3 regions of the Pseudomonas sp. BIGb0164 genome follow, and region 1 is predicted to be linked to each of the others. Evidence: predicted binding sites of a transcription regulator. Region 1 holds the regulator's gene; each other region holds the start of a gene.

The links. The regulator sigma-54, encoded in region 1, starts transcription at its own class of promoters, with help from an activator protein. The targets are predictions, from matches to a motif close to ANTGGCATNNANNTTGCTNT.
Region 2: a site for sigma-54 is predicted at 1,423-1,442, ahead of glnA (glutamate--ammonia ligase). Genes of this name have one in related genera too.
Region 3: a site for sigma-54 is predicted at 6,932-6,951, ahead of M2394_RS15035 (CmpA/NrtA family ABC transporter substrate-binding protein). Genes of this name have one in related genera too.

Annotation. Positions count from the first base shown of each region.
Region 1 is NZ_JANUEA010000002.1:611,688-621,681, forward strand. It holds gene mlaD (outer membrane lipid asymmetry maintenance protein MlaD) at 1-171, opposite strand, end outside; gene mlaE (lipid asymmetry maintenance ABC transporter permease subunit MlaE) at 171-968, opposite strand; gene M2394_RS06730 (ATP-binding cassette domain-containing protein) at 968-1,777, opposite strand; gene M2394_RS06735 (KpsF/GutQ family sugar-phosphate isomerase) at 2,090-3,064, shown strand; gene M2394_RS06740 (HAD family hydrolase) at 3,064-3,588, shown strand; gene lptC (LPS export ABC transporter periplasmic protein LptC) at 3,597-4,169, shown strand; gene lptA (lipopolysaccharide transport periplasmic protein LptA) at 4,156-4,689, shown strand; gene lptB (LPS export ABC transporter ATP-binding protein) at 4,689-5,414, shown strand; gene M2394_RS06760 (RNA polymerase factor sigma-54) at 5,599-7,092, shown strand; gene hpf (ribosome hibernation-promoting factor, HPF/YfiA family) at 7,168-7,473, shown strand; gene ptsN (PTS IIA-like nitrogen regulatory protein PtsN) at 7,484-7,948, shown strand; gene rapZ (RNase adapter RapZ) at 7,951-8,808, shown strand; gene M2394_RS06780 (HPr family phosphocarrier protein) at 8,825-9,097, shown strand; gene M2394_RS06785 (ZIP family metal transporter) at 9,203-9,994, opposite strand, start outside.
Region 2 is NZ_JANUEA010000004.1:399,149-409,142, forward strand. It holds gene thiI (tRNA uracil 4-sulfurtransferase ThiI) at 1-1,208, opposite strand, end outside; gene glnA (glutamate--ammonia ligase) at 1,542-2,948, shown strand; gene M2394_RS13140 (chorismate mutase) at 3,069-3,605, shown strand; gene glnL (nitrogen regulation protein NR(II)) at 3,981-5,066, shown strand; gene ntrC (nitrogen regulation protein NR(I)) at 5,063-6,499, shown strand; gene M2394_RS13155 (hypothetical protein) at 7,124-7,564, opposite strand; gene M2394_RS13160 (tRNA (cytidine(34)-2'-O)-methyltransferase) at 7,563-8,018, shown strand; gene secB (protein-export chaperone SecB) at 8,139-8,618, opposite strand; gene grxC (glutaredoxin 3) at 8,661-8,915, opposite strand; gene M2394_RS13175 (rhodanese-like domain-containing protein) at 8,917-9,330, opposite strand; gene gpmI (2,3-bisphosphoglycerate-independent phosphoglycerate mutase) at 9,482-9,994, shown strand, end outside.
Region 3 is NZ_JANUEA010000005.1:161,897-171,890, forward strand. It holds gene M2394_RS15000 (GGDEF domain-containing protein) at 1-483, opposite strand, end outside; gene rlmKL (bifunctional 23S rRNA (guanine(2069)-N(7))-methyltransferase RlmK/23S rRNA (guanine(2445)-N(2))-methyltransferase RlmL) at 623-2,887, opposite strand; gene rmf (ribosome modulation factor) at 3,420-3,635, shown strand; gene M2394_RS15015 (quinone-dependent dihydroorotate dehydrogenase) at 3,898-4,917, opposite strand; gene M2394_RS15020 (transglycosylase SLT domain-containing protein) at 5,003-5,464, opposite strand; gene M2394_RS15025 (winged helix-turn-helix domain-containing protein) at 5,457-5,825, opposite strand; gene M2394_RS15030 (secretin N-terminal domain-containing protein) at 6,021-6,779, opposite strand; gene M2394_RS15035 (CmpA/NrtA family ABC transporter substrate-binding protein) at 7,079-8,305, shown strand; gene M2394_RS15040 (ANTAR domain-containing response regulator) at 8,319-8,894, shown strand; gene M2394_RS15045 (NarK/NasA family nitrate transporter) at 9,106-9,994, shown strand, end outside.

The DNA of each region.
Region 1 (9,994 bases):
TTTAGCTCTGACCGTCAAACCGGCGATATTGTCGAAGTACGCATAAAGTTTATAAGTATCGGCGGTGGGGCTGGCCGACAGGCCACTGACCCGCAGGGCCAGCAACAGTAAAGCCAGGATGCCAGCCAGCAAGAAAAGGCCGACACCGATTTCCACAGTGCGGTTTTGCATCAGAAATCTCCAAACATCAAGGCGGTCAAAATGAAGTCAAGGCCCAGTACCGCCAGCGAGGCGTACACAACGGTCTTGGTGGTGGCGCGACTGATCCCTTCTGAGGTGGGCTCACAGTCGTAGCCTTGGAATACGGCGATCCAGGTCACTACAAAGGCGAAAACGATGCTTTTGATGATGCCGTTGAGCACGTCACCACTGAAGGTCACGCTGTTCTGCATGTTGGCCCAGTAGGAACCGTCATAGACGCCCAGCCAGTCAACCGCCACCCACGAACCGCCCCAGATACCGACCACGCTGAAGATCATTGCCAGCAGCGGCAGGGAAATGAAGCCGGCCCACAGGCGCGGGGCGACGATGTACTTGAGCGGGTCCACGCCGATCATTTCCAGGCTGGACAGCTGTTCGGTGGACTTCATGTTGCCGATTTCTGCCGTCAGGGCAGAACCGGCGCGCCCGGCAAACAGTAAGGCGGTGACCACCGGCCCCAGTTCACGCAACAGCGTCAGGGCGACCATCTGCCCCACCGCCTGCTCCGAACCGTAACTGGACAGAATGTTGAAACCCTGCAGCGCCAGCACCATGCCAATGAACACGCCGGAAACGACGATGATCACCAGGGACATCACGCCCACCGAGTGCAACTGCTTGATCAGCAGGCCAAAACCGCCGCCGATGCCGCCACGACCGAGCAAGGCATGAAACAGGAAGAGGGTGGAACGGCCCAGCACTTCGACAATGTCGATGCCCGAGCGGCCGAAAAGGCGAACCTTTTCGATAAGAGATGTCTTGCGCATCAGCGCTTCCCCAGAAGATCTGAGCGGTAGTCCGCTGCCGGAAAATGGAAAGGCACCGGGCCATCAGGATCGCCGGTCATGAATTGGCGAATGCGCGGGTTATCGGCGTTCATCAACTCTTCTGGAGTGCCCTGCCCCAACACCTGGCCATCACCGACGACATAGAGGTAGTCGGCGATGCTCGCGGTTTCGGCCAGGTCATGGGAAACCACGATACTGGTGATACCCAGCGCATCGTTGAGCAATCGAATGAGGCGTACCAATACGCCCATGGCGATCGGATCCTGACCCACGAACGGTTCGTCGTACATGAGGATCTGCGGGTCGAGGGCGATGGCCCGCGCCAGTGCGACACGGCGCTTCATGCCACCGGACAGTTCGTCAGGCATCAGGTCGACGGCACCGCGAAGGCCCACGGCCTGCAGTTTCAGCAACACAATGTCACGAATCATTTCATCGGACAGCTGGGTATGCACCCGCAGCGGAAACGCCACGTTTTCGAATACATCGAGATCGGTGAACAACGCACCGCTCTGGAACAGCACACCCATGTGCTTGCGCGCATCGAACAGGTCGCTGCGCGACAGCGTCGGCAGGTTCTGTCCATTGACCCACACTTCGCCGGCACTGGGCCGCAATTGCATGCCCATCAGGCGCAACAGAGTGGTCTTGCCACAGCCTGAAGGGCCCATGATGCCCGTGACCTTGCCGCGGGGAATGCGAATATCGACGTTATTGAAGATGCTGCGCGTCCCGCGCTTGAAGGTAAGGCCCTTCAGCTCGACCGCGTAGGCGTTATCGGCACTCATCTAAACTCCTTGGGATGCAGCCTCTCACTCAGACACCATGTGTACGACATTCGTTTGCAACGGATGTGCAAGCAGGTAGCCACATGGGTTGGGTGAACCGAACTGGCGGCGAACTATATCACTGCTGGTGCGGCGCCCCCAAGGCCGGAACTGCGCTTGTTCAGATTGACGACAGGGAAAAACATTGCCGACTGTGTTGGGCGGGAGCGGAATCTCTGACGCCTTGTGAATAAAGCCTGACGAACTTGCGTGAGGGAATTGATCATTACCGCTATAATCGCCGACTTTTCGTCAGGCTATACGATTTCAGACATGAGCCAATCCAGCGACCTTATTCAATCCGCACAGCGCACCATCCGCCTCGAGCTCGAAGCCGTAGAGGGCTTGCTGGCCCATATCGACGCGGATTTCGTACGCGCCTGCGAGATGATTCTGGCCAGCAAAGGCCGCGTTGTTGTGGTCGGCATGGGTAAATCCGGACACATCGGCAACAAGATCGCCGCCACGCTGGCAAGCACCGGGACCACCTCGTTTTTCGTGCATCCGGCAGAAGCCAGCCACGGCGACATGGGCATGATCACCAAGGATGACATCATCCTGGCGCTGTCCAACTCCGGCACCACCAACGAAATCGTCACCCTGTTGCCGCTGATCAAGCGCCTGGGCATCAAGATGATCAGCATCACCGGCAACCCGGAATCGACGCTGGCCAAGGCCGCCGAAGTGAACCTCAACGTTCACGTGGCCCACGAGGCCTGCCCGCTGAACCTGGCGCCGACGTCATCGACCACCGCCGCCCTGGTCATGGGTGATGCGCTGGCCGTTGCCCTGCTGGAAGCCCGCGGTTTTACCGCAGAAGACTTCGCTTTCTCCCATCCCGGTGGCGCCCTGGGCCGCCGCCTGCTGTTGAAAGTGGAAAACGTCATGCATGCAGGCGATGAATTGCCTCACGTCCAGCGCGGCACGCTACTGAAGGACGCGCTGATGGAAATGACCCGCAAGGGCCTCGGCATGACCGTTATCCTGGAAGCCGATGGCCGCCTGGCCGGGGTATTCACCGACGGCGACTTGCGCCGCACCCTGGACCGCACCATCGACATCCACACCGCGACCATCGATGCGGTCATGACCCCTCATGGCAAGACCGCACGCCCGGAAATGCTGGCTGCAGAAGCGCTGAAGATCATGGAAGACCACAAGATCGGCGCGCTGGTGGTGGTCAATGAAGATGACCGCCCTATCGGCGCCCTGAACATGCACGACTTGCTGCGTGCGGGAGTAATGTAATGACAGGCGACCTGTTGCAACGCGGCAAGAACATCAAGCTGGCGATTTTCGACGTCGACGGCGTGCTGACCGATGGCCGCCTGTACTTTCTCGAAGACGGCAGCGAATTCAAGACGTTCAATACCCTCGACGGTCAGGGCATCAAGATGCTGATGGCGGCAGGAGTGCAAACGGCCATTATCAGCGGTCGCAAGACCCCGGTTGTGGAACGTCGTGCACAAAACCTGGGGATTCCTCACCTGTATCAGGGCCGTGAGGATAAACTGGTGGTTCTGGACGAGCTTCTTGGCCAACTCAACCTAAGCTATGAGCAGGTCGCCTACCTCGGTGACGACCTGCCCGACCTGCCGGTCATTCGCCGGGTAGGCCTGGGCATGGCTGTCGCCAACGCGGCAGCATTTGTTCGTGAACACGCCCATGGCATCACCACGGCCCGTGGCGGCGAAGGTGCCGCGCGTGAGTTCTGCGAATTGATCCTGCGCGCCCAGGGCAGCCTTGAAGCGGCCCACGCCGCCTACTTATAGAGCGTTTTATGCTGAGCAAAAAGATTCGCAACTTCCTGCTATTCGGGGTCATCGCCGCGCTGTTCCTCGCGGTGGGCTACTGGAATATCAGCCCGGAGCGCTTCCTCGACAAGCCTGTAGCGCAGGTTGACGACGGGGCCATCGACTATTACGCCATCAACGCCAAAAGCGTGCAGTTCCTGCCCGACGGCAAGGTGCAGTACGAAATGACGTCGGACAAGGTCGAGCACTTGAAGGCTACTGAAGTGACCTTGCTGACCAACCCCGACATGAACATCTATCGCGGCACCGAGTTTCCGTGGCACGTCACCAGCAAGCGTGGCGAGGTCAACCCGGACGGCACCCAAGTAGAACTGATCGACTCGGTACGCGTTGCGCGCACTGACGACAAGAACCGCGACACCGTGATCACCACCAGTCGCATGACCGTATTCCCGCAGAAGCAATATGCGCAGACCGAGCAAGACGTTAGAATCGACGGCGCTGGCGGTGTATCGACTGGCAAGGGAATGAAAGCGTATTTGAAAGAAAGCAGGATACACCTGCTATCGAACGTAAGAGGACAGTATGAGGCTCGTTAAAACTCTCCCTATTTTGCTCGGTCTGGGCGCAGCACTGGGAAGCGTGAGCGCCTGGGCTCTGCCGAACGATAGCCAGCAACCGATCCACATCCAGGCTGACGATGCGCAGTTGGATGACAAGCAAGGCGTGGCGACCTACACCGGTGGCGTGATCATTACCCAGGGCTCGATGAAGATCACTGGCAACACGGTGACACTGACCCGCACCAAGAGCGGCGATATCGACGTCGTGACCTCGGTGGGCAACCTGGCCTATTTCGAACAGAAGCAGGCACTTGCCGACACCGCCCCGATGAAGGGCTATGGCAAGACCATTCAGTATCACGCCCAGCAGAACCGCATTGTCCTGATTGACCAGGCCAAGGTCGTCAGCACCGACGGCAACACCACGGAAGGTGAAAAAATCACCTATGACACCGTGAAACAGGTCGCCAACGCCGGTCGCGCCAATGGCAACAAGGTCACCGCACCTCGTCCGCGTATCGACATGGTTATCCAGCCGAAGAAGAAGGCCGAGTAATGGCAACCCTGAAAGCCCAGCATCTGGCCAAGGCCTACAAAAGCCGTCAGGTCGTGCGCGACGTCAGCCTGTCGATCGACAGCGGCCAGATCGTCGGCCTGCTCGGCCCCAACGGTGCCGGCAAGACCACCTGTTTCTACATGATCGTCGGCCTGGTCCAGGCAGATCAGGGCCGCGTACTGATCGACGACCTGGATGTCAGCCACCAGCCGATGCACGGTCGTGCTCGCGCCGGTATCGGCTATCTTCCCCAGGAAGCGTCGATCTTCCGCAAACTGTCGGTTTCGGACAACATCATGGCGATCCTGGAGACCCGCAAGGAACTCGACCGTGACGGCCGCCGCAAGGAGCTGGAAAGCCTGCTGCAGGAATTCCATATCAACCACATCCGCGACAACCTGGGCATGAGCCTGTCCGGTGGCGAGCGTCGCCGTGTGGAAATCGCCCGCGCATTGGCCACCGCGCCGAAGTTCATCCTGCTGGACGAACCGTTCGCCGGCGTCGACCCGATTTCGGTGGGCGATATCAAACAGATCATCCACCACCTCAAGGCCAAGGGGATCGGCGTACTGATCACTGACCACAACGTTCGCGAGACCCTCGATATCTGTGAAACCGCTTATATCGTCAACGATGGCCAATTGATCGCCGAAGGCGACTCCGCCACCATCCTGGCCAACGAACTGGTCAAGGAAGTGTACCTGGGCCACGAGTTCCGCCTGTAAGCGTCGCGGTGTCAGGCCGAACGCCAGCGCGCGCGGGAGTCAATAAAAACCTCAGTTTTTTTATTGTTACCGCGCTCTAGGCAAAGCCCCCGATATCAGGCATATAATTTGCTTATGTTTGGCGCTCACGCGCCCTGTCGTGGATGGCGCATTGCGCCGGCGAATAAGGTGTTAAGCCCCTGCCATGAAACCATCGCTAGTCCTGAGAATGGGCCAGCAGCTGACGATGACACCGCAGCTGCAACAGGCCATCCGCCTGCTCCAATTGTCGACCCTGGACCTGCAACAGGAAATCCAGGAGGCCCTGGAGTCCAATCCGATGCTCGAACGCCAGGAAGAAGGCGACGACTTCGACAATGCAGACCCGCTGGCTGACAACATCGAGCAAAAACCCAATTCCGACGTGCAGGAACCCTCCTATCAGGAAACCGCCCCGACGGTGGACAACCTGGAGGACGGCGAATGGAACGAACGCATTCCCAACGAGCTTCCCGTGGACACGGCCTGGGAAGACGTCTACCAGACCAGTGCCAGCAGCCTGCCAAGCAATGACGATGACGAGTGGGACTTTACCACCCGCACGTCCGCCGGCGAGAGCCTGCAGAGCCATCTGCTGTGGCAACTGAACCTGGCACCGATGTCCGACACCGATCGCCTGATCGCCGTCACCCTGATCGACTGCATCAATAACCAGGGCTACCTGGACGAAACCCTTGAGGAAATCCTTGAGGCATTCGACCCGGAACTGGACATTGAGCTGGACGAGATCGAAGCCGTCCTGCACCGAATCCAGCAATTCGAACCGGCCGGCATTGGCGCCCGGACCCTCAGCGAGTGCCTGCTGCTGCAATTGCGCCAACTTCCGGCCAAGACGCCTTGGCTTGCCGAGGCCCAGCGCCTGGTCAATGACTACATCGACCTGCTGGGCAGCCGCGACTACAGCCAGCTCATGCGCCGCATGAAGCTCAAGGAAGACGACCTGCGCCAGGTCATCGAGCTGGTCCAGAGCCTCAACCCACGCCCCGGTTCGCAGATCGAGTCCAGCGAAGCTGAATACGTCGTCCCTGACGTGATCGTACGCAAGGACAACGAGCGCTGGCTGGTGGAGCTTAACCAGGAGTCGGTACCACGCTTGCGCGTCAACCCGCAGTACGCCGGTTTTGTACGTCGTGCCGACACCAGCGCCGACAACACCTTCATGCGCAACCAGTTGCAGGAAGCGCGCTGGTTCATCAAGAGCCTGCAAAGCCGCAACGAAACCCTGATGAAAGTCGCCACCCAGATCGTCGAGCACCAGCGCGGCTTCCTGGAATACGGCGACGAGGCGATGAAGCCGCTGGTGCTGCATGACATCGCCGAAGCAGTGGGCATGCATGAATCGACGATCTCCCGGGTGACCACGCAGAAATTCATGCATACCCCACGGGGTATTTATGAACTGAAATACTTTTTCTCCAGCCACGTCAGCACCTCCGAAGGCGGCGAATGCTCGTCCACGGCGATCCGCGCGATCATCAAAAAACTGGTTGCCGCTGAAAATCAGAAAAAGCCATTGAGTGACAGTAAGATCGCTGGTTTACTGGAGGCACAAGGCATTCAGGTCGCCCGTCGAACCGTCGCCAAGTACCGCGAGTCCCTCGGGATCGCGCCTTCCAGCGAGCGTAAGCGTTTGATGTGACGGGCGGGCCACAGCGTTCCAGTGGCAGGCACCCCGGCCTGCCGCTTTATGCACTGGCAACGAAGGAGAAGCTGTATGCAAGTCAACATCAGTGGACACCAGCTGGAAGTCACCAAACCCCTGCGTGAATACACCGAAAGCAAGCTGAACAAGCTGGCAGGGCATTTTGACAAGATCACCAACGTGCAGGTCATCATGGAGGTCGATAAGCTCAAGCAGAAAATCGAGGCCACCCTGCACGTACCGAATGCAAAGCTCGTCGCCAATGCGGAGCATGAAGACATGTACGCGGCGATCGACTCGCTCTACGACAAGCTGGACCGCCAACTCATAAAGCATAAGGAAAAGAATCTGCACCTGATGCAAGGTACAGGTCGTTAACTCTCCCCCCATGATCCGACTTGAAACCATCCTGACCCCCGGCCGTTCCCTCGTGAACGTGCCGGGCGGCAGCAAGAAAAAAGCCCTCGAACAAATTGCCAACCTGATCGCGCGCGAAGTGCCGGATCTGGAGATGCAAGATGTCTTCGACGCGCTGATTGCCCGTGAAAAACTCGGCTCCACCGGTTTTGGCAACGGCATCGCCATCCCCCACTGCCGTCTCAAGGGTTGCGAAACACCTGTCAGTGCCCTGCTGCACCTAGAAGCTCCCATCGATTTCGACGCCATCGACGGCGCCCCGGTCGACCTGCTGTTTGTCCTGCTGGTCCCGCAAGCCGCCACCGATGCGCACCTGGAACTGCTTCGGCAGATCGCCAGCATGCTTGACCGCAAGGACGTACGCGACAAACTGCGCGGCGCCAGCAGCAATGAGGCGCTTTATCAGGTTGTCCTGGATGAACAGAACGGGCAGTAATCATGCGTTTGATCATCGTCAGCGGCCGCTCCGGCTCGGGTAAAAGCACCGCCCTCAATGTCCTTGAGGACAACGGCTTTTATTGCATCGACAACCTGCCGGCCGGCCTGCTGCCGGAGCTGGCGGAACGCGCACTGATCCACACCGAGCTGGCCCAGCCCCTGGTTGCCGTTTCGATTGATGCCCGCAACCTGCCCAGCCACCTTGAGCGTTTTCCGCAACTGCTCGAGGAGGTCAGGGCCAAGCATATTCATTGTGATGTGCTGTACCTGGACGCCGACGAAGAAACCCTGCTCAAGCGCTTTTCCGAGACCCGCCGACGTCACCCCCTCAGCAGCCCCCATCGCTCCCTGGCAGAAGCCATCGAGGATGAAACCAAGTTGCTGGGCCCGATCATTGACCTCGCCGACCTCAAGATCAACACCACCAGCCTCAATCTGTATCAGTTGCGCGATGCCATCAAGCTGCGCCTGCTCAACCAACCGGAACCTGGCACGGCGTTTCTCGTGGAGTCGTTCGGCTTCAAGCGCGGCATGCCGGTGGACGCCGACCTGGTGTTCGATGTGCGCTGCCTGCCCAACCCTTACTGGAAGCCGGAACTGCGCGAACAATCCGGGCTGGACTTGCCTGTAGCCGAATACCTGGCCGCGCAGCCGGATGTTGAAGAGATGTTCCAGGATATCTCCAGCTACCTGCTCAAATGGCTACCCCGCTTTGCCGCGAGCAATCGCGCGTACGTCACCATTGCCATCGGCTGCACCGGTGGTCACCACCGCTCCGTCTACCTGACCGAGCGCCTGGGCCAGGTGCTGCAACAAACCCTCAAGAACGTCCAGGTCCGCCACCGCGACCTTAGCTGAAAGGAACACCTGCGCGATGCCCGCTCTGGAAATTGAAATCATCAACAAGCTAGGCCTGCACGCCCGTGCCTCAGCCAAATTCGTCGGCGTGGCCGGGCAGTTTCCTTGCCAGATCCGCGCCGGTCGCACACCGGAATCGATGGTCGACGGCAAGAGCATCATGGCCATGATGATGCTGGCAGCCGGCAAGGGCACCAAGATTCACCTGAAGACGGAAGGCGAACAGGAAGACGAAGCCATGGCTGCACTGGTGGCGTTGATCAACAACTACTTCGACGAAGGCGAATAGCCCCATCCCTTGTAGAAGCCCGGCTTGCCCGGCGATGAGGCCTTTGAGTCAGGTGTTGGACCTGAGGACGCCATCGCCGGCAAGCCGGGCCCCTACAGAAGCGATTTATCCCAAGGCCGTGTCCATCACCATCATCAAGCAGAAGCCGATGCACAGCCCCAGGCTGGCGAGCTTTTCGTGACCATTGCGCCGCGACTCCGGGATGACCTCGTGGGTCACGACCAACAGCATCGCACCCGCCGCCAACGCCAACCCAAGCGGCAACAGCACTTCGGCCAGGCTGACCAGCCAGGCGCAAAGCACCGCGAATACCGGCTCCACCAAGCCTGACGCTGCGCCGATCAAGAACGCCTTGACCCGCGACATCCCCGCGCCGGCCAATACCAATGCAATCACCAGACCTTCGGGTACATCCTGCAAGGCGATGCCCATGGCCAGGCTGTCGGCATCTGGCATGCCACCGCCTGCGGAGACGCCCACGGCCATGCCTTCGGGAATATTGTGGGCAATGATGGCAAACACGAACAACCAGATACGTGGAGGAATCACAGGCTTATCCGGTGTGCCCACCAACATTTCCGGGCTCGCACCGGAGACCTTGCGGTCGACCAGGTACAGCCCGAAGGCGCCCAGCATGATGCCGAAGCTGATCAACCCACTGGCGCCCCAAGGCGAGAGCCCCAGGGTTTCAGCGGCGGCAATGCCCGGCACGATCAACGAAAACGCGGTCGCAGCCAGCATCACACCCGCCCCAAACCCCAATAAGGTATCGCTGAGTGCGACGGGCATCCGGCGAATCACCAACACCGGCACCGCGCCCAATGCGGTGCCGAGCGCGCAAATCGCCCCGCCCTGCAACGCCCGCAGGATGCGCGGTTCGAGGTCCAGCCAGGCCAG
Region 2 (9,994 bases), on a different contig from region 1:
CTGACTTCTTCGATCTTCACATCCTGGCCCAACTCGTCGATCACGCGATCGATCGGGACCAGCTTGGCGTTCTCGAGCGCACGCTCCAGGATCGCCATGTCGAATTCTTTCTCTTCATGCTCCACGCGGTAACGCTTGGCGTGGGTCTTGGGGTTCACCGAAATGACCCCGCAGTACTCAGGCATGTGCTTGGCAAAGTCGGCGGTGCCGATTTCTTCTGCCAGGTCGATGATGTCCTGCTTGTGGCTGGCGATCAGCGGGCGCAAGACCAGCTTCTCGGTGACGCAATCGATGATCGACAGGTTGGGCAGCGTCTGGCTGGACACCTGGGAGATCGCTTCACCGGTCACCAGCGCATCGATGTGCAGGCGATCGGCAATGCTCGACGCCGCGCGCAACATCATACGCTTCAATACTACGCCCATATGACCGTTATCGACTTTACCGAGAATTTCTCCCAGCACTTCCTCGAACGGTACGCTCACAAATAGCACGCGTTGGGAGCTGCCGTATTTCTTCCAGATAAAGTGCGCAACTTCCATCACGCCCAATTCGTGTGCACGCCCGCCCAGGTTAAAGAAGCAGAAGTGGCTCATCAGGCCACGGCGCATGATCTGGTAGGCCGCCACAGTGGAATCGAAACCGCCGGACATGAGTACCAGGGTCTGTTCCAGGGCGCCCAGCGGGTAGCCGCCGATGCTGTTGTGCTGGCTGTGGATCACAAACAACCGTTGGTCGCGAATTTCGATACGGACTTCGATTTCCGGCGTTTTCAGCGAGATTCCTGCCGCGCCGCACTCGCGACGCAGCTTGCTGCCGACGTATTTTTCGACGTCCATGGAGCTGAACGGGTGCTTGCCGGCGCGCTTGCAGCGCACCGAAAAGATCTTGCCGGTCAGCGAGTCACCGTAGTGCTGCTTGCACTTCTCGGTGATGTCGTCGAAGTCGCCCAGCGCGTACTCATCCACCTGCAGGAAATGCGCGATGCCCGGCATGCAGCTCAGGCGCTCGGCCATGTCCTTCAAGGCTTTGGCGTCGGTAATGCGGGTTTCCAGCTCGAGGTTGTCCCACACACCGTTCACCACCACAGCCGGGTCCAGGTCTCGGAGCACGGCACGGATGTTCTTGGCCAATTGGCGGATGAAACGCGTCCGTACCGGTCGGCTCTTGATGGTGATCTCGGGGAAGACTTTAACGATTAATTTCATGGAAACAGCGCGCGCCGGGCCTGCTGAAAAAGGGGGGCGCGGATTATAGCGGAAATCGCTCAAGGTTTAACCAGTTAATATGCACAACAGGTTGAGCGCACCAAAACAGGTCATTTTCACGAATTAACGCTACATTGCAGTGCGTTATTTTTTCCGTTTCAGCGGATTGCACCGTTATAGGGGCCATTTCGAGGCAAAAAGGCCATGTTGGCGCACTGGCATGCAATTTGCTCCCTTGTGAGGCAGGTTGCCTTGGCGGAGTATCCGCGCCGGCATCACCCACATTCTAAGGGCTAACTCCACTACCCAGCCCGAAGCCACCCGGAGGACACCATGTCGAAGTCGGTTCAACTCATCAAAGATCATGACGTTAAATGGATTGATCTGCGCTTCACGGACACCAAAGGTACTCAGCACCACGTGACCATGCCGGCTCGCGACGCGCTGGATGATGCTTTCTTCGAAGAAGGCAAAATGTTCGACGGCTCCTCCATCGCTGGCTGGAAAGGCATCGAAGCTTCCGACATGATCCTGATGCCGGACGACAGCACTGCCGTGCTCGACCCGTTCACCGAAGACCCAACCCTGATCATCGTCTGCGACGTGATCGAGCCTTCGACCATGCAAGGCTACGACCGCGACCCACGTGCGATCGCCAAGCGTGCCGAGGAATACCTGAAGTCGACCGGTATCGGCGACACTGTATTCGTAGGCCCAGAGCCAGAATTCTTCATCTTTGATTCGGTCAAGTTCAAGTCCGACATCTCCGGCTCCATGTTCAAGATCTTCTCCGAACAAGGTTCGTGGATGTCCGACCAGGACGTGGAAGGCGGCAACAAAGGCCACCGTCCAGGTATCAAAGGTGGCTACTTCCCAGTTCCGCCGTTCGACCACGACCACGAAATCCGTACCTCCATGTGCAACGCCATGGAAGAAATGGGCCTGGTCATCGAAGTTCACCACCACGAAGTGGCGACTGCCGGCCAGAACGAAATCGGCGTGAAGTTCAACACCCTGGTTGCCAAGGCTGACGAAGTTCAGACCCTGAAGTACTGCGTACACAACGTGGCTGATGCCTACGGCCGTACCGCTACCTTCATGCCTAAGCCTCTGTACGGCGATAACGGTTCGGGTATGCACGTTCACCTGTCCATCGCTAAAGAAGGCAAAAACACCTTCGCTGGCGAAGGTTATGCCGGCCTGTCCGACACTGCCCTGTACTTCATCGGCGGTATCATCAAGCACGGTAAGGCCCTGAACGGCTTCACCAACCCGTCGACCAACTCCTACAAGCGTCTGGTCCCAGGTTTCGAAGCACCGGTAATGCTGGCCTACTCGGCGCGTAACCGCTCCGCCTCGATCCGTATTCCTTACGTGTCCAGCCCTCGCGCTCGCCGTATCGAAGCCCGCTTCCCGGATCCAGCAGCCAACCCATACCTGGCCTTCGCTGCCCTGGTAATGGCGGGTCTGGACGGTATCCAGAACAAGATCCACCCTGGCGATGCCGCCGACAAAAACTTGTACGACCTGCCGCCTGAAGAGGCCAAAGAGATCCCACAAGTGTGCGGCAGCCTGAAAGAAGCCCTGGAAGAGCTGGACAAGGGCCGTGCGTTCCTGACCAAAGGCGGCGTATTCAGCGACGACTTCATCGATGCCTACATCGAGCTGAAAAGCGAAGAAGAAATCAAAGTACGCACCTTCGTACACCCACTGGAATACGAGCTGTACTACAGCTGCTAATCCAGTAGCGCTACTTGACGTAGCGTGACAAGAAAGGCCTCCTTCGGGAGGTCTTTTTTTTGCCCAGGCTTTTTGAACACTATAAAAGAGGGCTGGCGCCCTCCCATCAGGAGATCACCGTTGAAACGTCGACTCTTATTTGCCCTGCTATTTGCCAGTGCCAGCGCCCACGCTGCGCCACCCACGCTCGACCCCCTGCTCAACAGCATCGCCGAACGCCTGCAGATCGCCGAACAGGTCGCCCTGAGCAAATGGGACAGCCACAAGCCCGTGGAGGACAAGACGCGCGAACAAGAGGTGATCGCCAGTGCTGCCACCCAGGCACCGAGCTACAAACTGAGCCCTGCTGCCGCCGAGCAGTTTTTCTCGGCGCAGATCGAAGCCAACAAACTGGTGCAGTACACCCTGCTGTCCGACTGGCAGTTCCAGGGCAAGGCGCCCGACGACCCACGCCCGGACTTGGTGAAGCAGATTCGCCCCCGCCTCGACGAACTGCAAAAACGCCTGCTCCAGCAATTGGCGGACTTCACCCCGCAACGCACCGACCCTCAGTGCCCGCAGTGGCTGGCGCAGGCCGTCCACGAACCGCTGAACGAGCCCATGCAACAACTGGCGATGATCCGCGCCACCGCCGAGCTGTGCATCCACAAAGGCTAGAGCCTGCAAATCCCATCAAACCTGTGGGAGCGGGCTTGCTCGCGAAAGCGGCGCATCAGTCAATGAAGATGTCGACTGAAGTACCGTATTCGCGAGCAAGCCCGCTCCCACATTTGAATTGCGCTCATTCAGGTGCTTCCTGAACAACCTTCACAAAACCGCACTATATTGGTGCGATAGGCTGCACCCTTCCCATCGACTCAGCCCATTTTGGTTCGAAACTTCCCGAGCAAGCTGGCAGAACGCCACAGTTTCGCGCCTAAAACCCCCATTTCAGGGGTTTCGCGCTTCTTTTCGGAGCCTTGGTTTGGTTTTTGCATTTTCCTTGTATCAGCGTGTGCCCGAAGCCCGCGCCTTGCTCCAAAAGAGGTCCTGATGACCATCAGCGATGCACTGCACCGTTTGCTACTCGACAACCTGACCACGGCGACCATCCTGCTCAATGACGACCTGCGTCTTGAGTACATGAACCCGGCGGCGGAGATGCTCCTGGCCATCAGCGGCCAGCGCAGCCATGGGCAGTTCATCAGCGAATTGTTCACCGAGTCGGCCGAGGCCTTGAGCTCGCTGCGCCAGGCGGTGGAGCAGGCACACCCGTTCACCAAGCGCGAGGCGATGCTCACGGCCCTTACCGGCCAGACGTTGACCGTCGACTACGCCGTGACCCCCATCCTGAGCAACGGCGCCACCCTGCTGCTGCTGGAAGTGCACCCCCGCGACCGCCTACTGCGCATCACCAAGGAGGAAGCGCAGCTGTCCAAGCAGGAGACCAGCAAGATGCTGGTGCGCGGCCTGGCCCATGAAATCAAGAACCCGCTGGGAGGCATCCGTGGCGCGGCGCAATTGCTGGCCCGCGAGCTGCCCGACGAGAATCTCAAGGACTACACCAACGTCATCATCGAGGAAGCCGACCGCCTGCGTAACCTAGTGGACCGCATGCTCGGTTCCAACAAGTTGCCGTCGCTGGCGATGACCAACGTGCACGAAGTGCTCGAACGCGTCTGCCAGTTGGTGGAGGCCGAAAGCCAGGGCTGCATCACCTTGGTGCGCGACTATGACCCGAGCATTCCCGATGTCTTGATCGACCGCGAACAGATGATCCAGGCGGTGCTCAACATCGTGCGCAACGCCATGCAGGCCATCAGCAGCCAGAACGAGCTGCGCCTGGGCCGCATCAGCCTGCGCACCCGCGCCCTGCGCCAGTTCACCATCGGCCATGTACGCCATCGCCTGGTGACCAAGGTCGAGATCATCGACAACGGTCCGGGCATTCCTGCGGAACTTCAGGAAACCATCTTCTTTCCCATGGTCAGCGGCCGCCCGGATGGCACCGGGCTGGGCCTGGCCATTACCCAGAACATCATCAGCCAGCACCAGGGTCTGATCGAATGTGAGAGCCATCCTGGCCACACCACCTTCTCGATCTTTCTGCCTCTGGAACAAGGAGCCCCATCGACATGAGCCGTAGTGAAACTGTCTGGATCGTCGATGACGACCGTTCTATCCGCTGGGTCCTCGAGAAAGCCTTGCAACAGGAAGGCATGACCACCCAGAGCTTCGACAGCGCCGATGGGGTGATGAGCCGCCTGGCGCGTCAGCAACCGGATGTGATCATCTCCGATATCCGCATGCCCGGCGCCAGTGGCCTGGACTTGCTGGCGCGCATCCGCGAGCAGCACCCACGCTTGCCGGTGATCATCATGACCGCGCACTCGGACCTGGACAGCGCTGTCGCATCCTACCAGGGTGGCGCCTTTGAATACCTGCCCAAGCCGTTCGACGTGGACGAAGCGGTGGCACTGGTCAAACGCGCCAACCAGCACGCCCAGGAACAGCAGAACCAGGAAGCGCCGCCGACCCTGACCCGCACCCCGGAAATCATCGGCGAAGCGCCGGCGATGCAGGAAGTGTTTCGCGCCATCGGGCGTTTGAGCCACTCCAACATCACCGTGCTGATCAACGGCGAGTCGGGCACCGGTAAAGAGCTGGTGGCCCACGCCCTGCATCGCCACAGCCCACGGGCGGCCTCGCCGTTTATCGCGCTGAACATGGCGGCAATTCCCAAGGACTTGATGGAGTCCGAGCTGTTCGGCCATGAAAAAGGCGCCTTCACCGGTGCGGCCAACCTGCGCCGTGGGCGTTTTGAGCAGGCCGACGGCGGCACCTTGTTCCTCGATGAAATCGGCGACATGCCAGCCGACACTCAGACGCGCCTGCTGCGTGTACTGGCTGACGGCGAGTTCTATCGCGTGGGCGGGCACACACCGGTCAAGGTGGACGTGCGCATCATCGCCGCGACCCACCAGAACCTGGAAACCCTGGTGCACGCCGGCAAGTTCCGCGAGGACTTGTTCCACCGCCTTAATGTGATCCGCATCCATATTCCGCGTATGTCGGACCGTCGCGAAGACATCCCGACCCTCGCCCGCCACTTCCTCAGCCGCGCCGCCCAAGAGCTGGCCGTGGAGCCGAAGCTGCTGAAAAGCGAGACCGAGGAGTACCTGAAGAACCTGCCATGGCCCGGCAACGTGCGCCAGCTGGAGAACACCTGCCGCTGGATCACGGTGATGGCGTCCGGGCGCGAAGTGCACATCAGTGACCTGCCGCCCGAGCTGCTGAGCCTGCCGCAGGATTCGGCACCGGTGACCAACTGGGAGCAGGCCCTGCGCCAATGGGCCGACCAGGCCCTGGCACGCGGCCAATCGAATCTGCTGGACAGCGCCGTACCGGCGTTCGAGCGGATCATGATCGAGACCGCGCTCAAACACACCGCAGGTCGCCGCCGCGACGCCGCCGTGCTGCTGGGCTGGGGCCGCAACACCTTGACGCGCAAGATCAAGGAATTGGGGATGAAGGTTGATGGTGGGGATGATGACGAGGGCGATGAAGCCTGACCCCAATTTCTGAATTGCTGGAAATGTAATGTGGGAGCGGGCTTGCTCGCGAATGCGGTGGCTCAGACAGAACATCTGTGCCTGATATACCGCATTCGCGAGCAAGCCCGCTCCCACATTTGGATCTGCACAGGGCGCCATGACCGTGCACCGCTTCAATGCACCATGAACTAGCATCGGGCACGGATCCACTACCTGAAAGTCCCGCGATGCGGAAAAATTCCTGAAATCCAAAAACACCAAAGCCCCGTATTCCGGGGCTTTGCGCTTTCTGTAGAATTTTTTTGGCACAGCTCGGCCACTCTGGCACGCGCCCTGCAATAACCCTTGTACAACCCAGTTTCGGGGACCTTGGTACAGGCAGGCCGAGAATCCCCTCTTTACACCCGGGGTGCTTGATGCGAACCGCGTCGCGCTCCACACCGCTTTGGGGAACCTCGGTACAGGCAGGCCGGGGATTCCCTCTTTAACACCGAAGCCTTGAAGGCTTCACCCCGTTTTGGGAGCCCTGGTACAGGCAGGCCGGGAACTCCCTTCTTTACACCCGGGGCTTATGTGGCACAGCGCCCATAGCCCCAGCCCGTTTCGGGGACCTTGGTACAGGCAGGCCGGGGATTCCCTCTTTTATTGCTCTTGGAGATGGATCTCCAGCCGCCAGCGGCCATCGACCTTCTCCCCCTTCCACGCTCCACGCAACGGCCGGGCCGCCACCAGGTTCAGCAGCAGGCCGCCATCGGTCTTGCGGGTACGCCAATTCACATCCTTGTCATTGACCTTGAGCTGCCCGCTGGCCGCCTTGCCCTGGGCGTCGAACAGCAAGGCCACGGTGCCGTCGATATGCTCGCCGTGCAGCTTGGGTTCGCTGTTGAACCACACCACCACGCCATCCGCCGCCGTCTCGACCTGCTGCAGTTCGACGGGGTCGGGTGTGGTCAGGCGGCCGATCATCAAGCCGATCATCAGCCCCACAATCGCCAAAGAGCCCATCACTCGTGGCAATAGCTTCGGCCTTGGGTCGTCTTCAGGGGTAGAATGCAGCGCATCTTTACCTTCGGAGCCGTGCATGTTTCACGTCATCCTTTTTCAACCAGAAATTCCGCCGAACACCGGCAACGTTATCAGGCTGTGCGCCAACAGTGGCTGCCACCTGCATTTGATCGAGCCCCTGGGCTTCGACATGGACGACAAGCGCCTGCGCCGCGCCGGGCTGGACTACCACGAGTACGCCACCCTCCAGCGCCATGCCGACCTGGCCAGCTGCCTGGAAAGCCTGGGGAATCCACGGCTGTTCGCGTTCACCACCAAGGGCTCGCAGCCGTTCCATGATGTCAGCTTTGCCGAAGGCGACGCCTTCCTCTTCGGCCCGGAAAGCCGTGGCCTGCCGGCCGAGGTGCTGGACGCCCTGCCCGACGGCCATCGCCTGCGCTTGCCGATGCGCGAGGGCTGCCGCAGCCTGAACCTGTCCAACACCGTGGCGGTTGCCGTCTACGAGGGCTGGCGCCAACTCGGTTTCAAGTAACACCCATAACAAATGTGGGAGCGGGCTTGCTCGCGAAAGCGGTGTGTCAGTCAATGAAGATGTCGACTGAAGTACCGCATTCGCGAGCAAGCCCGCTCCCACATTTTTTACATCGTCGGCTTACTGAACCGTCGACGAACCTTCCTGTTGCATGCGCTGCAGCTCTTGAGCGTACAGGGCATCGAAGTTCACCGGAGCCAGCATCAACGCAGGGAACGAGCCACGGGTGACCAGGCTGTCCAGGGTCTCACGGGCATACGGGAACAGGATGTTCGGGCAGAACGCGCCCAGGGTGTGGCTCATGGACGCTTCGTCCAGGCCCTGGATCAGGAAGATACCGGCCTGTTGCACTTCAGCGATGAAAGCCACTTCTTCGCCGTTCTTGACGGTCACCGACAGGGTCAGCACGACTTCGTGGAAGTCACCTTCCAGGGCTTTCTGACGGGTGTTCAGGTCCAGCGCAACGCTTGGGGTCCATTCCTGGCGGAAGATCGCCGGGCTTTTCGGCGCTTCGAACGACAGGTCACGCACGTAGATCCGCTGCAGCGAAAACTGTGGGCCTTGAGCTTCTGCTGCTTCGGTGTTCTGTTGGTCAGTCATCGCAGATCCTTCTTGATCTTGGGGTCTTTTAGGGTTTAGGAGTCAGACGAGCAGCAGCGCATCGAGTTTACCGGCGCGCTCCAGGGCGAACAGGTCGTCGCAACCACCGATGTGCTTGGCGCCGATCCAGATCTGCGGCACAGACGTGCGCCCCGCCCTCTGGGCCATTTCGGCACGCACCTGGGGTTTGCCGTCGACCTTGATCTCTTCGAAGGCAACGCCCTTTTTCTCCAGCAGGGCCTTGGCCCGCATGCAGTAAGGGCACCAATCGCTGGAATACACGACAACCTGGCTCATATCACTTCACCAGCGGCAGGTTATCGGCGCGCCAGCTGCTGATACCACCAGACAGTTTGGCGGCGGTGAAACCGGTCTTGAGCATTTCGCGGGCATGGGTGCCGGCGTGCTGGCCTTGGGCGTCGACCAGGATGATGGTCTTGGCCTTGTGCTTTTCAAGCTCGGCCAGGCGCGCGATCAGCTTGTCCTGTGGAATGTTCAGGGCACCGACGATATGGCCGGTGGCGAATTCCTTGGCCGGGCGGATATCCACGACAACGGCCTCATCCTTGTTGACCAGCGCGGTCAGCTCCGCCGTGCTCAGGCTGCGGCCACCGCGGCTCAATTCATGAGCGATCAGCAGCGCCAGCAGGATGACGAAGGCACCCACGAGCAGGTAGTGGGCAGTGGCAAATGCAATCAGGTGATCAACCATCAAGGAGGTTCCAGGGCGTTAAAATGGCGGTAAGTATACACAGCCGTCAGGGGGGGCCAACCCCCGTAAAGCGGTGACGTCGTCGGAACTTCGCTTTAAACTGCCACTCCCTTTTCAATTGTCTTCCTTTATTACCGCCGCGAGAGGATCTATGACTACGACGCCTAAACCTTTGGTCCTGATAATTCTCGATGGCTTCGGACACAGTGAAAGCCACCACGACAACGCCGTGTACGCGGCCAACAAGCCGGTACTGGACCGCCTGACCGCCAGCGTACCCAACGGCCTGATCTCCGGTTCCGGCATGGACGTGGGCCTGCCCGACGGCCAGATGGGCAACTCGGAAGTCGGCCACATGAACCTCGGCGCCGGACGAGTGGTATATCAGGACTTCACCCGCGTGACCAAAGCCATCCGCGACGGCGAGTTCTTCGAGAACCCGACCATCTGCGCGGCGGTAGATAAAGCAGTTGCGGCTGGCAAGGCCGTGCACTTCATGGGCCTGTTGTCCGACGGCGGCGTCCATAGCCACCAAGACCACTTGGTCGCCATGGCCGAACTGGCCTTCAAGCGCGGCGCCGACAAGATCTACCTGCACGCCTTCCTCGACGGCCGTGACACGCCGCCAAAAAGCGCGCAATCGTCCATCGAACTGCTGGACGCC
Region 3 (9,994 bases), on a different contig from region 1:
CTGGCTGTACAACACCGGTACGTATTCATCGCGCTCGGCAGCGGGAGCCAGGTCGCCCGACGAGTTCAGCTCCCGAATGCTGAAAGGCGTGCCGCGCTGACGGGAGATTTCCTGTTCAAACTGGCTGCGTTGGTCGCGAAAAATCCGAGGCGCCCAGGCATAGGCCCGGGCGCGCAACAGCAGGGGTTGGGCGAAGCCGTCAAACTCTTCGCGGGAGACATCATCGGAGTTGACGAAGAAACGCCGCAGGCTGCCCAGGCGTTGTTCTTGGTCCTCGAAGCGCTCTTGAAGACGGGTGTAGCGTTCGTTGACGAGCAGCTGGAAACGTTGGCGAACCTGCTGTTGATAGAGGTCGGCAGCCGCCCACGCGATGATGGCCGTCAGCGCGCAACCGGCCAATAACACCACCAATGCCACCAGCCAAGCCGACGCCTGCTCACTGATAAAGCCAAGGATTTTCGGGCGGACGGCTTGCATCGGCATAGGCAACACTCACAACGCCAGCGTGCGGGGGGTGTCACTTTGGCTAGGCCTTAGTTATAGCTAGCGGCCCAGGGTTTGACCAGCGTAAAAAAGCCGCAAACCCGGAATAATCAGGCTTGCGGCTTTTGTGTCACGGCGATCAGCGCGCGGTGATTTTCCACGCCCGATGGATCTTGGCATTGCGCGCAAAGTCCGGGTCGATGGTCTTGTCGCTGATTTCCTCGACCGCGTAGCGTTCGCTGAGGTTGTCCTCCAGCGCGAACTTGCGGAAGTTGTTCGAGAAGTACAGCACGCCGCCCGGTGCCAGGCGCGCCATGGCCAGGTCGAGCAACTGCACGTGGTCACGCTGTACGTCGAAGATGCCTTCCATGCGCTTGGAGTTGGAGAAGGTCGGCGGGTCGATGAAGATCAGGTCGAACTCATCGCGGCTGGCCTCCAGCCAGGCCATCACATCACCCTGCTCCAGGCGGTTCTTGTCGGAGAAACCGTTGAGGGAGAAGTTGCGGCGGGCCCAGTCCAGGTAGGTCTTGGACAGGTCGACGCTGGTGGTGCTGCGCGCGCCGCCCTTGGCTGCGTGCACACTGGCGGTCGCGGTGTAGCAGTACAGGTTGAGGAAGCGCTTGCCGGCCGCTTCCTTCTGGATGCGCAGGCGCATCGGGCGGTGATCGAGGAACAGGCCGGTGTCCAAGTAGTCGGTGAGGTTGACCAGCAGCTTCACGCCGCCTTCGCTGACCTCGGTGAACTTGCCCTGGGCGCTCTGGCGCTCGTACTGCTTGGTACCGCTCTGGCGCTCGCGGCGCTTGACCACCACGCGGCTCTTGTCGATGTTCAGCGCCTGGGGAATGGCAGCCAGGGCATCGAACATACGCGCGGAGGCTTTTTCCGGGTCGATGGATTTAGGCGCAGCATATTCCTGCACATGCACCCAATCGTGGTACAGGTCGATGGCCATGGAGTATTCCGGCATGTCGGCGTCGTACACACGGTAGCAATCCACGCCTTCACGCTTGGCCCACTTGCCCAGCAACTTGAGGTTCTTCTGCAGGCGGTTGGCGAACATCTGACCGCCTTCACTCAGCCGCGCTTGCTCGACCACAGGTGCCGGTGCGGGTTTGATCGGGTTGCCGTTCTTGTTGTATTGGCGCTCTTGCGGCGCAGCCGGGGCTTGATCATAAGCGGCTTGCTCACGCTCGGCCTGGCGCTGCTCCGGGGTGCGGCGCTCGCCGGTGACGAACTGGTCCGGGTTGACCTTGATCAGCAGCAACTTGCACGGCAATGCGCCGTTCCAGAACGAATACTGCTTGTGGCTGCGGATGCCCATGCGCTTGCCCAGGTCGGGCGCGCCGGTGAACACCGCCGCCTCCCAGCCCATGCACGCTTGGCGCAGACGCTCGCCGAGGTTCTGGTAGAGGTACAACAGGCTGGCTTCATCACCCAAACGCTCGCCGTAAGGCGGGTTGCAGATGACCAGGCCTTTCTGGTTCTGGTCCGGGCGCGGCTCGAAGGTGCCGACTTCGCCCTGGTACACCTTGATCCAATGGCTCAGGCCAGCACGCTCGATGTTGTTGCGCGCGGGCTGGATCAGACGCGGGTCGGCTTCGTAGCCCCGGATCCACAGCGGCGGCTTGTTCATGCCGATGGCGGCACGTTCGGTAGCCTCGGCGTGCAACTTCTTCCACAACGCCGGGACGTGACCCAGCCAGGTGGTGAAGCCCCACAGTTCACGGTTCAGGTTGGGCGCCATGTCGGCGGCGATCATCGCGCCTTCGACCAGGAAGGTACCTACACCGCACATCGGGTCGCTCAGCGCACCGCCTTCGGCAGCAATGCGCGGCCAGCCGGCGCGGATCAGGATTGCGGCAGCCAGGTTTTCCTTCAGCGGCGCCGCGCCCTGCTGCAGGCGATAGCCGCGCTGGTGCAGGCTGTGGCCGGACAGATCAAGGGAAAGAATGGCTTCGCCACGGTCCAGGCGCAGGTGGATGCGCAGGTCCGGGTTGATCTTGTCGATGGACGGGCGCTCGCCGGTCGGCGTGCGCAGTTTGTCGACGATGGCGTCCTTGACCTTCAAGGCGCCGAAGTGGGTGTTGTCGATGCCCGAACCGTGACCGCTGAACTCCACCGCCAGGGTGCCATCCGGCACCATGTGGTCGGCCCATTCGATATCCAGCACGCCGTGGTAGAGGTCCTCGGCGTCCTTCATCGGGAAGCGCTTGAGCACCAGCAACACGCGGTTGGCCAGGCGCGACCAGAGGCACAGGCGATAGGCGGTTTCCATGTCGGCCATGCCGCGCACGGCCGAGGTGTGCTCGCGGGCGTCCTCAAGGCCAAGCCCGACGGCTTCCTCGATCAGCAGGCCTTCAAGGCCCTTGGGGCAGGTGAGGAAGAGTTCAAAACGGTCCGACATGGGGCATTCCAGGCTTTTCAGCAATAAATGAACGGGCGACGCATCGCCGGCTCGGTTTTCAATCAAGCACTTTTCTTGAAGAGTGCTCGCGTGGCACGAATGTGCCGTCCCACCCCGGCTGCCGGGCCTTTGGGCCGTGATTGCCGGGGCAGATAAATAAACGATGGCAACAAAAAGAAATATTCCGACCCTTCGTCGAATAATAACCGACTGCAACGAGCGGGCATTCTCACTAAAGGATTAAACCCATCCTCTATGCAGGGTGCATCATAGCTGGCTTTGCCAGACAAATGGGGCGAAAAGCCATCCCAGCTTATGGCTATAGCATCGTTATCGTTACGTGCTTATGACAAAACGGTCATTGAATCCATGTGACCTATTGGTTAGAACTCAACACAGGTTGGCGCCGTAACGACGCCGACACATTGGCTCGCCACGCCGGCAGCGAGCCCACCAACGGCAGAAAAACTCTGCCCGGCCTCGGACGAGGCCGAAGGATATCTAGACAGTCAACAAGTGAGGGAAACACCCTATGAGAAGACTTAAGCGTGATCCGTTGGAAAGAGCATTTTTACGCGGATATCAATATGGCGTTCATGGAAAATCCCGTGAGCTTTGCCCATTTACTCTACCGTCGGTACGCCAAGCCTGGATCAACGGCTGGCGAGAAGGACGCGGCGACAACTGGGACGGTATGACTGGCACTGCGGGCATCCACAGACTCAACGAACTTCACGCCGTCGGCTAATCAGGGCACTTAATTCCGACACACCACCTTTGGATTTGTAACGACTTACCATGCACGCCCCATCCGGGCGGCGGGCTTCGGCCCAGGGGGCTCCTTTATGGAGCCCTTTTTATTGGTTGGAAAAACTACCCGACGTACTCGGACTCACTGTGGGAGCGGGCTTGCTCGCGAAGGCGTTCTTTCAGTCGAAACTTGTTTCACTGACCCACCGCTTTCGCGAGCAAGCCCGCTCCCACTCAAGCCCGCTCCTGCAATAGAAGCATCAGCGCAGTGCAGCGATCGCATCCACCGACTGGCGAATCAGTTCCGGGCCTTTGTAGATAAAGCCCGAGTACAACTGCACCAGGCTGGCACCGGCCGCGATTTTCTCGGCCGCATGCTTGCCTTCAGTGATGCCACCCACGGCGATGATCGGCAGGCGCCCCGCCAACTCGGCGGCCAGTACCTTGACGATATGAGTGCTCTTGTCACGCACCGGCGCGCCCGACAGACCGCCCGCCTCGTCACCATGGGCCAGCCCTTCGACACCGACACGGCTGAGGGTGGTGTTGGTCGCAATCACAGCGTCCATGCCCGAATCCACCAGGGCCTGGGCCACCAGTACGGTTTCTTCATCGCTCATGTCCGGGGCAATCTTGATGGCCAGCGGCACGCGCTTGCCGTGGCGCATGGCCAGGTCTTCCTGGCGCTGACGCAGGGCTTCGAGCAATTGCTTGAGGGAATCGCCGAACTGCAGGCTGCGCAGGCCCGGGGTATTGGGTGAACTGACGTTGACGGTGACGTAGCTGGCGTGGGCGTAGACCTTGTCCAGGCAGATCAGGTAGTCATCCACCGCACGTTCAACCGGGGTGTCGAAGTTCTTGCCGATATTGATCCCGAGAATCCCCGTGTACTTCGCCGCCTGCACCCGTGACAGCAGGTGATCAACCCCCAGGTTGTTGAAGCCCATGCGGTTGATGATCGCCTCGGCTTCCGGCAGGCGGAAGATGCGTGGCTTGGGGTTGCCCGGTTGTGGCCGTGGGGTCACGGTGCCGATTTCGACAAAACCGAAACCCAACTGTGCGAAGCCATCGATGGCCGCGCCGTTCTTGTCCAGGCCGGCAGCCAGGCCGACCGGGTTGGGGAAGTCCAGCCCCATCACCGACACCGGCATTTTCGCCGGTGCCTTGCATACCAGGCCATTGAGCCCCAGTCGGCCACCGGCACCGATCAGGTCCAGGGACAGATCGTGGGAGGTTTCCGGAGAGAGTTTGAACAACAGCTGGCGGGCCAGGGTATACATGGGCGGGCTAGACTCGGATGGCGGTAAAGGTGGCGGCGATTATAGCCGGGGTCACGGCGCGCGCGCGAGGCATGCCGTCCAATCGTCAATAGCGCCGCGCTACCAGCGCCTCATAGCGCGCCCAGATCTTTTCGGCGTAGCGCATGCGCAAGGCTTCACGCTGCGGGCCCGGGCCCGGCCCCACATTGTAGGAGCCCACTGCCGTCCAGTTGTAACCGAAACGCCGGACGAATTCGGCAAGGATCGACGCGCCTACCTCCACCGAAAGGCAAGGCTCGTTCAATAGCCGCTCTTCGGTAATGCCTTGCTTGAGCAGGCGCGGCAAATGAATGCTGTTGATCTGCATCAAGCCGATATCTCGCGTGCCGTTGCGGTTGTCGTAGTTGACCGCTTGCGTGCGATAACCCGACTCCACGGCAGCGATGGCCTGCAGCAACTCAGGCTCAAGGTCATAGCGGCTGGCAGCTTCGTCCCAGCAGTCGGCCAACGCCGTGTTGCTGCCCATCCACAGAGCCAGCAGCAGGCTCCTGCTCCACGCACTAGCCATTGCGGGCCTGCCCGCACACCGAACATACCCTCGGTTCTTCGGCCTGCACCGCGCAAGTAAAACGGTACCCCCGGCCATAGATCGTCTTGATAAACCCCTTGTCGGCCTTCAGGTGCTTGCGCAACGCGTAGATGCACCGCGTCAGCGACTCCTCCGCCACCTCGCCCCGAGGCCATGCCTGTTCCAGCAAGCGATCCTTGGTCATCAGCGCCCCACCGGAAGCCAGCAGCAAGCGCAGTACCTGGCCCTCCTTGGGCGGCAATTGAATGTCCGCGCCCTCCCCCGTCAACCGGCCATCGCCGTGCAAGGTCCAGCGATCAAAAACCAGGGCCGTCGCCAACCCATCACTTGCGACGGCCATGCACACCTCTGTATCCGACGTTCGACATTGAAATCACTATTTCCTGCACCGGTTGCCCAATCAACGCCACGACTATAAAAACCTGTTCTGCAACGTACGGCAGGACAAAGCCCATAGACCCGACGACTTTCGGAAGTACCCGGTAAGACAATTCGCTACCCATGCCAAGGTTCACCACTGGTTTCGCCCTTCAATTCATTGAGTGACGTCAGAGGGCGGTGCTTCATTCGTCTGTTGGGGCACGTCCAGTTCCGCCACCCATTGCTTGACTAGCCGCACCTGCGCAGGCGTGCCCCTGACCAGCAAACTGTTGGTGTTGGGGTAGGGAATGACCGCAAAGCCCTTGTCTGCCAGCAGGCTCTTCTGTTTACGCGCCAGCAGGGCCTCGATCATCGAAACCATCCCCGGTACCACAGGTTGATCTGCACCGGTGCCCGCCTGGCGGTCCGCTACAAAATGGTGAAGCACCTCCACCACGCCGAAGGCCTGCGCCTGCACGGGCGTCTTCACGGCCCGGCGGTCCATCAATTGCGCCATTTGCAGCACGCGGTCGACATAGCTCGGCGGCCCGGACACATAAAACATGCGCTGCCCGCCATCACGCAGAGGGAAGCGGGGCTCATCCAGCCCTGCCCCTTGCATGAGGCTGCGCAGCTTGCTGACGGAAATATGCCGGAGCACGACGGCCGAACTTCTGATCTCGGCAGCCTCGTAGAGGTAAAGCGTTTGCCGGTCGCGGTGCCAGATCAATCCCTCCTGTCGGGCCAACGCCTCCAGCACCTGTTCGGGGGCTGCAAAGTCGTATGTTCCACTGACACGCTTGCGCTCAACCCGTCGGCTGACCACCACCGCCACACCCAAGGGCCCCAACAGTGCATTGAAAAATGTGCCCAGGCTTTCCTCCTGCGCCTGGTACTCGTCACCCCAGGCCGCTGCACAGCTGAGCAGCAACACGACACACAACGCCCACCGGCATAGTCGGTGACAGGTCATCGTTGCGGCGGAGTCAGCGTGCAAGGTGAGGTTTCCTCAGCGGTCTGGCGTAGCGAAGCGGCCATACTGAAAGGCAAGCGGCGTTCAATCTTGATGAAAAGCTGACGGCAACGCGTGGCATGTGCCTTGCTACAGACATTGCATCAGGGCCCGCACCAGCGTCGGAGCAGGCCTACAGACAAAGGCGTCGTTACCCTTCAATGGCCCATAGCGCCATCCGAGGGAACGACGCTTTTTTTTCAGAGAAAAGGTAGGTGTTGATGAACGATTCAGTCGGCAACAGCCCGGTGAATAATCCGTTGGCCTGGGTCAACGGCAGTGACGCTCCGGAAAAGAGCAGCCTGGACCTGGGCTTCATGGCACTGACCGATTGCGCCTCACTGGTGGTTGCCGCCACCCAGGGTTTCGCCCAACCCTACGGGCTGACGCTGAACCTCAAGCGCCAGTCCTCCTGGGCTAACCTGCGCGACAAACTGGTCAGCGGTGAGCTGGATGCCGCCCACAGCCTGTATGGACTCATCTATGCCGTGCACCTGGGCATCGGCGGGGTGGCGCCCACCGAGATGGCGGTGCTGATGGGCCTCAACAGGAACGGCCAGAGCATCAACCTGTCCCACGGCCTGCAGCAGCAAGGCGTGACCACTCCCGAGGCACTGGATCGCCACGTGCACCAAAGCCGAACAAAACTGACCTTCGCCCAGACATTTCCCACGGGCACACACGCCATGTGGCTGTATTACTGGCTGGCGAGCCAAGGCATCCACCCCTTGCAGGACGTGGACAGTGTGGTGGTCCCGCCGCCGCAGATGGTTGCGCATCTGCAGGCTGGGCGCATCGACGGGTTTTGCGTCGGCGAGCCCTGGTGTGCCAGCGCAGTCAAGCAACATCAAGGTTTCACCCTGGCCACCACCCAGGCGATCTGGCCGGATCATCCGGAAAAGGTGCTCGGTTGCACCCAGGCGTTTGTCGAGCAATACCCCAACACGGCGCGGGTGCTGGTGATGGCCATTCTCGAAGCCAGCCGCTTTATTGAAGAAAGCCAGGAAAACCGTCGCTCTACCGCACAACTGCTCAGCGCCCGCGACTACCTGGATGCGCCACTCGACTGCATCGAACCTCGCCTGCTGGGCACCTATGACGATGGGCTGGGCAACCAGTGGCAAGACCCTCACGCGCTGCGCTTTTTTGCCGATGGCGAGGTCAACCTGCCCTACCTGTCGGACGGCATGTGGTTCATGACCCAGTTCCGCCGCTGGGGCCTGCTGCGCGAAGACCCGGACTACCTGGGCATCGCCCGCCAGGTCCAGCAGTTGGACCTGTATCGTCAAGCCGCCAGCGCCGTGAATGTTTCAAGCAGCCCCCAGGACATGCGCAGCAGCCAATTGATCGACGGCAAGGTCTGGGACGGCAGCGACCCCGCCGCCTACGCGCGCAGCTTCCGCCTGCACGCCATGACCGACCACACCAGCCGCCAAGCCTTGCGCTGACAGGAGCACGGATATGTTGCGAATCCTGTTGATCAACGACACTCCGCGCAAGGTCGGTCGGCTTAGGGCCGCGCTGATTGAGGCCGGGTTCGAGGTCATCGATGAGTCGGGCCTGACCATCGACCTGCCGGCGCGCGTCGAAACGGTGCGACCGGACGTGATCCTGATCGATACCGAGTCACCCGGGCGCGATGTGATGGAGCAGGTGGTGCTGGTCAGCCGCGACCAGCCACGGCCGATCGTGATGTTTACCGATGAGCACGACCCGAATGTGATGCGCCAGGCAATCAAGTCCGGCGTCAGCGCCTACATTGTCGAAGGCATCCAGGCCCAGCGCCTCCAGCCGATTCTCGACGTGGCCATGGCGCGCTTCGAGAGCGACCAGGCCCTGCGCGCCCAGCTCCAGGCACGGGACCAGCAACTGGCCGAGCGCAAGCGCATCGAGCTGGCCAAGGGCATGCTGATGAAAATGAAGAGCTGCAATGAAGAAGAGGCCTACACCCTGATGCGCCGCCAGGCCATGAGCCGCCAGCAGAAACTGATCCAGGTGGCCGAGCAGATTATCGCCATGAGTGAGCTGCTCGGCTGATTTGGCTCAGCTCTTGCTAAGCATTCATCACAGGTAACCAACGGCGGTTGCCCCTCCACGACAAAGACGTCGCACATCCGGTTTGCCCCCCGCAAACCCGGTGGCGGCGTTTTTTCGTTTTGGCCCCAGCGCATGGGGCCGGTGGGGCAGCCTTCGCCGGCTGTTCCATCACCCGGCCTTCTTACAAGACTCCCAACCGTTGAGGTGCGTGATGAAATCAAGCTTCTGGAAATCCGGGCACACCCCGACCCTGTTTGCCGCGTTCCTGTATTTCGACCTGAGTTTCATGGTCTGGTACCTGCTGGGCCCGTTGGCGGTGCAGATCGCCGCCGACCTGCACTTGACCACCCAGCAGCGTGGCCTGGTGGTGGCGACGCCGATCCTGGCGGGCGCCGTGCTGCGCTTTCTGATGGGCATGCTGGCCGACAAGCTGTCGCCCAAAACCGCCGGGCTGATCGGCCAGGTGATCGTGATCGCCGCGCTGTTGGGCGCCTGGAAGCTGGGCATCCACAGCTACGAACAAGCCTTGTTGCTGGGTGTGTTCCTGGGCATGGCCGGTGCGTCGTTTGCCGTCGCCCTGCCCCTGGCGTCCCAGTGGTACCCCGCCGAACATCAGGGCAAGGCCATGGGCATCGCCGGCGCCGGCAACTCCGGCACCGTGTTTGCGGCCTTGCTCGCACCGGTGCTGGCCGCAGCGTTTGGCTGGAGCAATGTGTTCGGCTTCGCCCTGATCCCGCTGGTGCTTACCCTGATCGTCTTCGCCTGGCTGGCGCGCAATGCACCGGAACGCCCGAAAGCCAAATCCATGGCCGATTACTTCAAGGCCCTGGGTGACCGCGACAGCTGGTGGTTCATGTTCTTCTACAGCGTCACGTTTGGCGGTTTCATCGGCCTGGCCAGCGCCCTGCCCGGCTACTTCAACGACCAGTACGGCCTGAGCCCGGTTACCGCCGGCTACTACACCGCGGCCTGCGTGTTTGGCGGCAGCCTGATGCGTCCGTTGGGCGGCGCCTTGGCCGACCGGTTCGGCGGCATCCGCACCCTGCTCGGCATGTACAGCGTGGCGGCGATCTGCATCGCGGCGGTGGGCTTCAACCTGC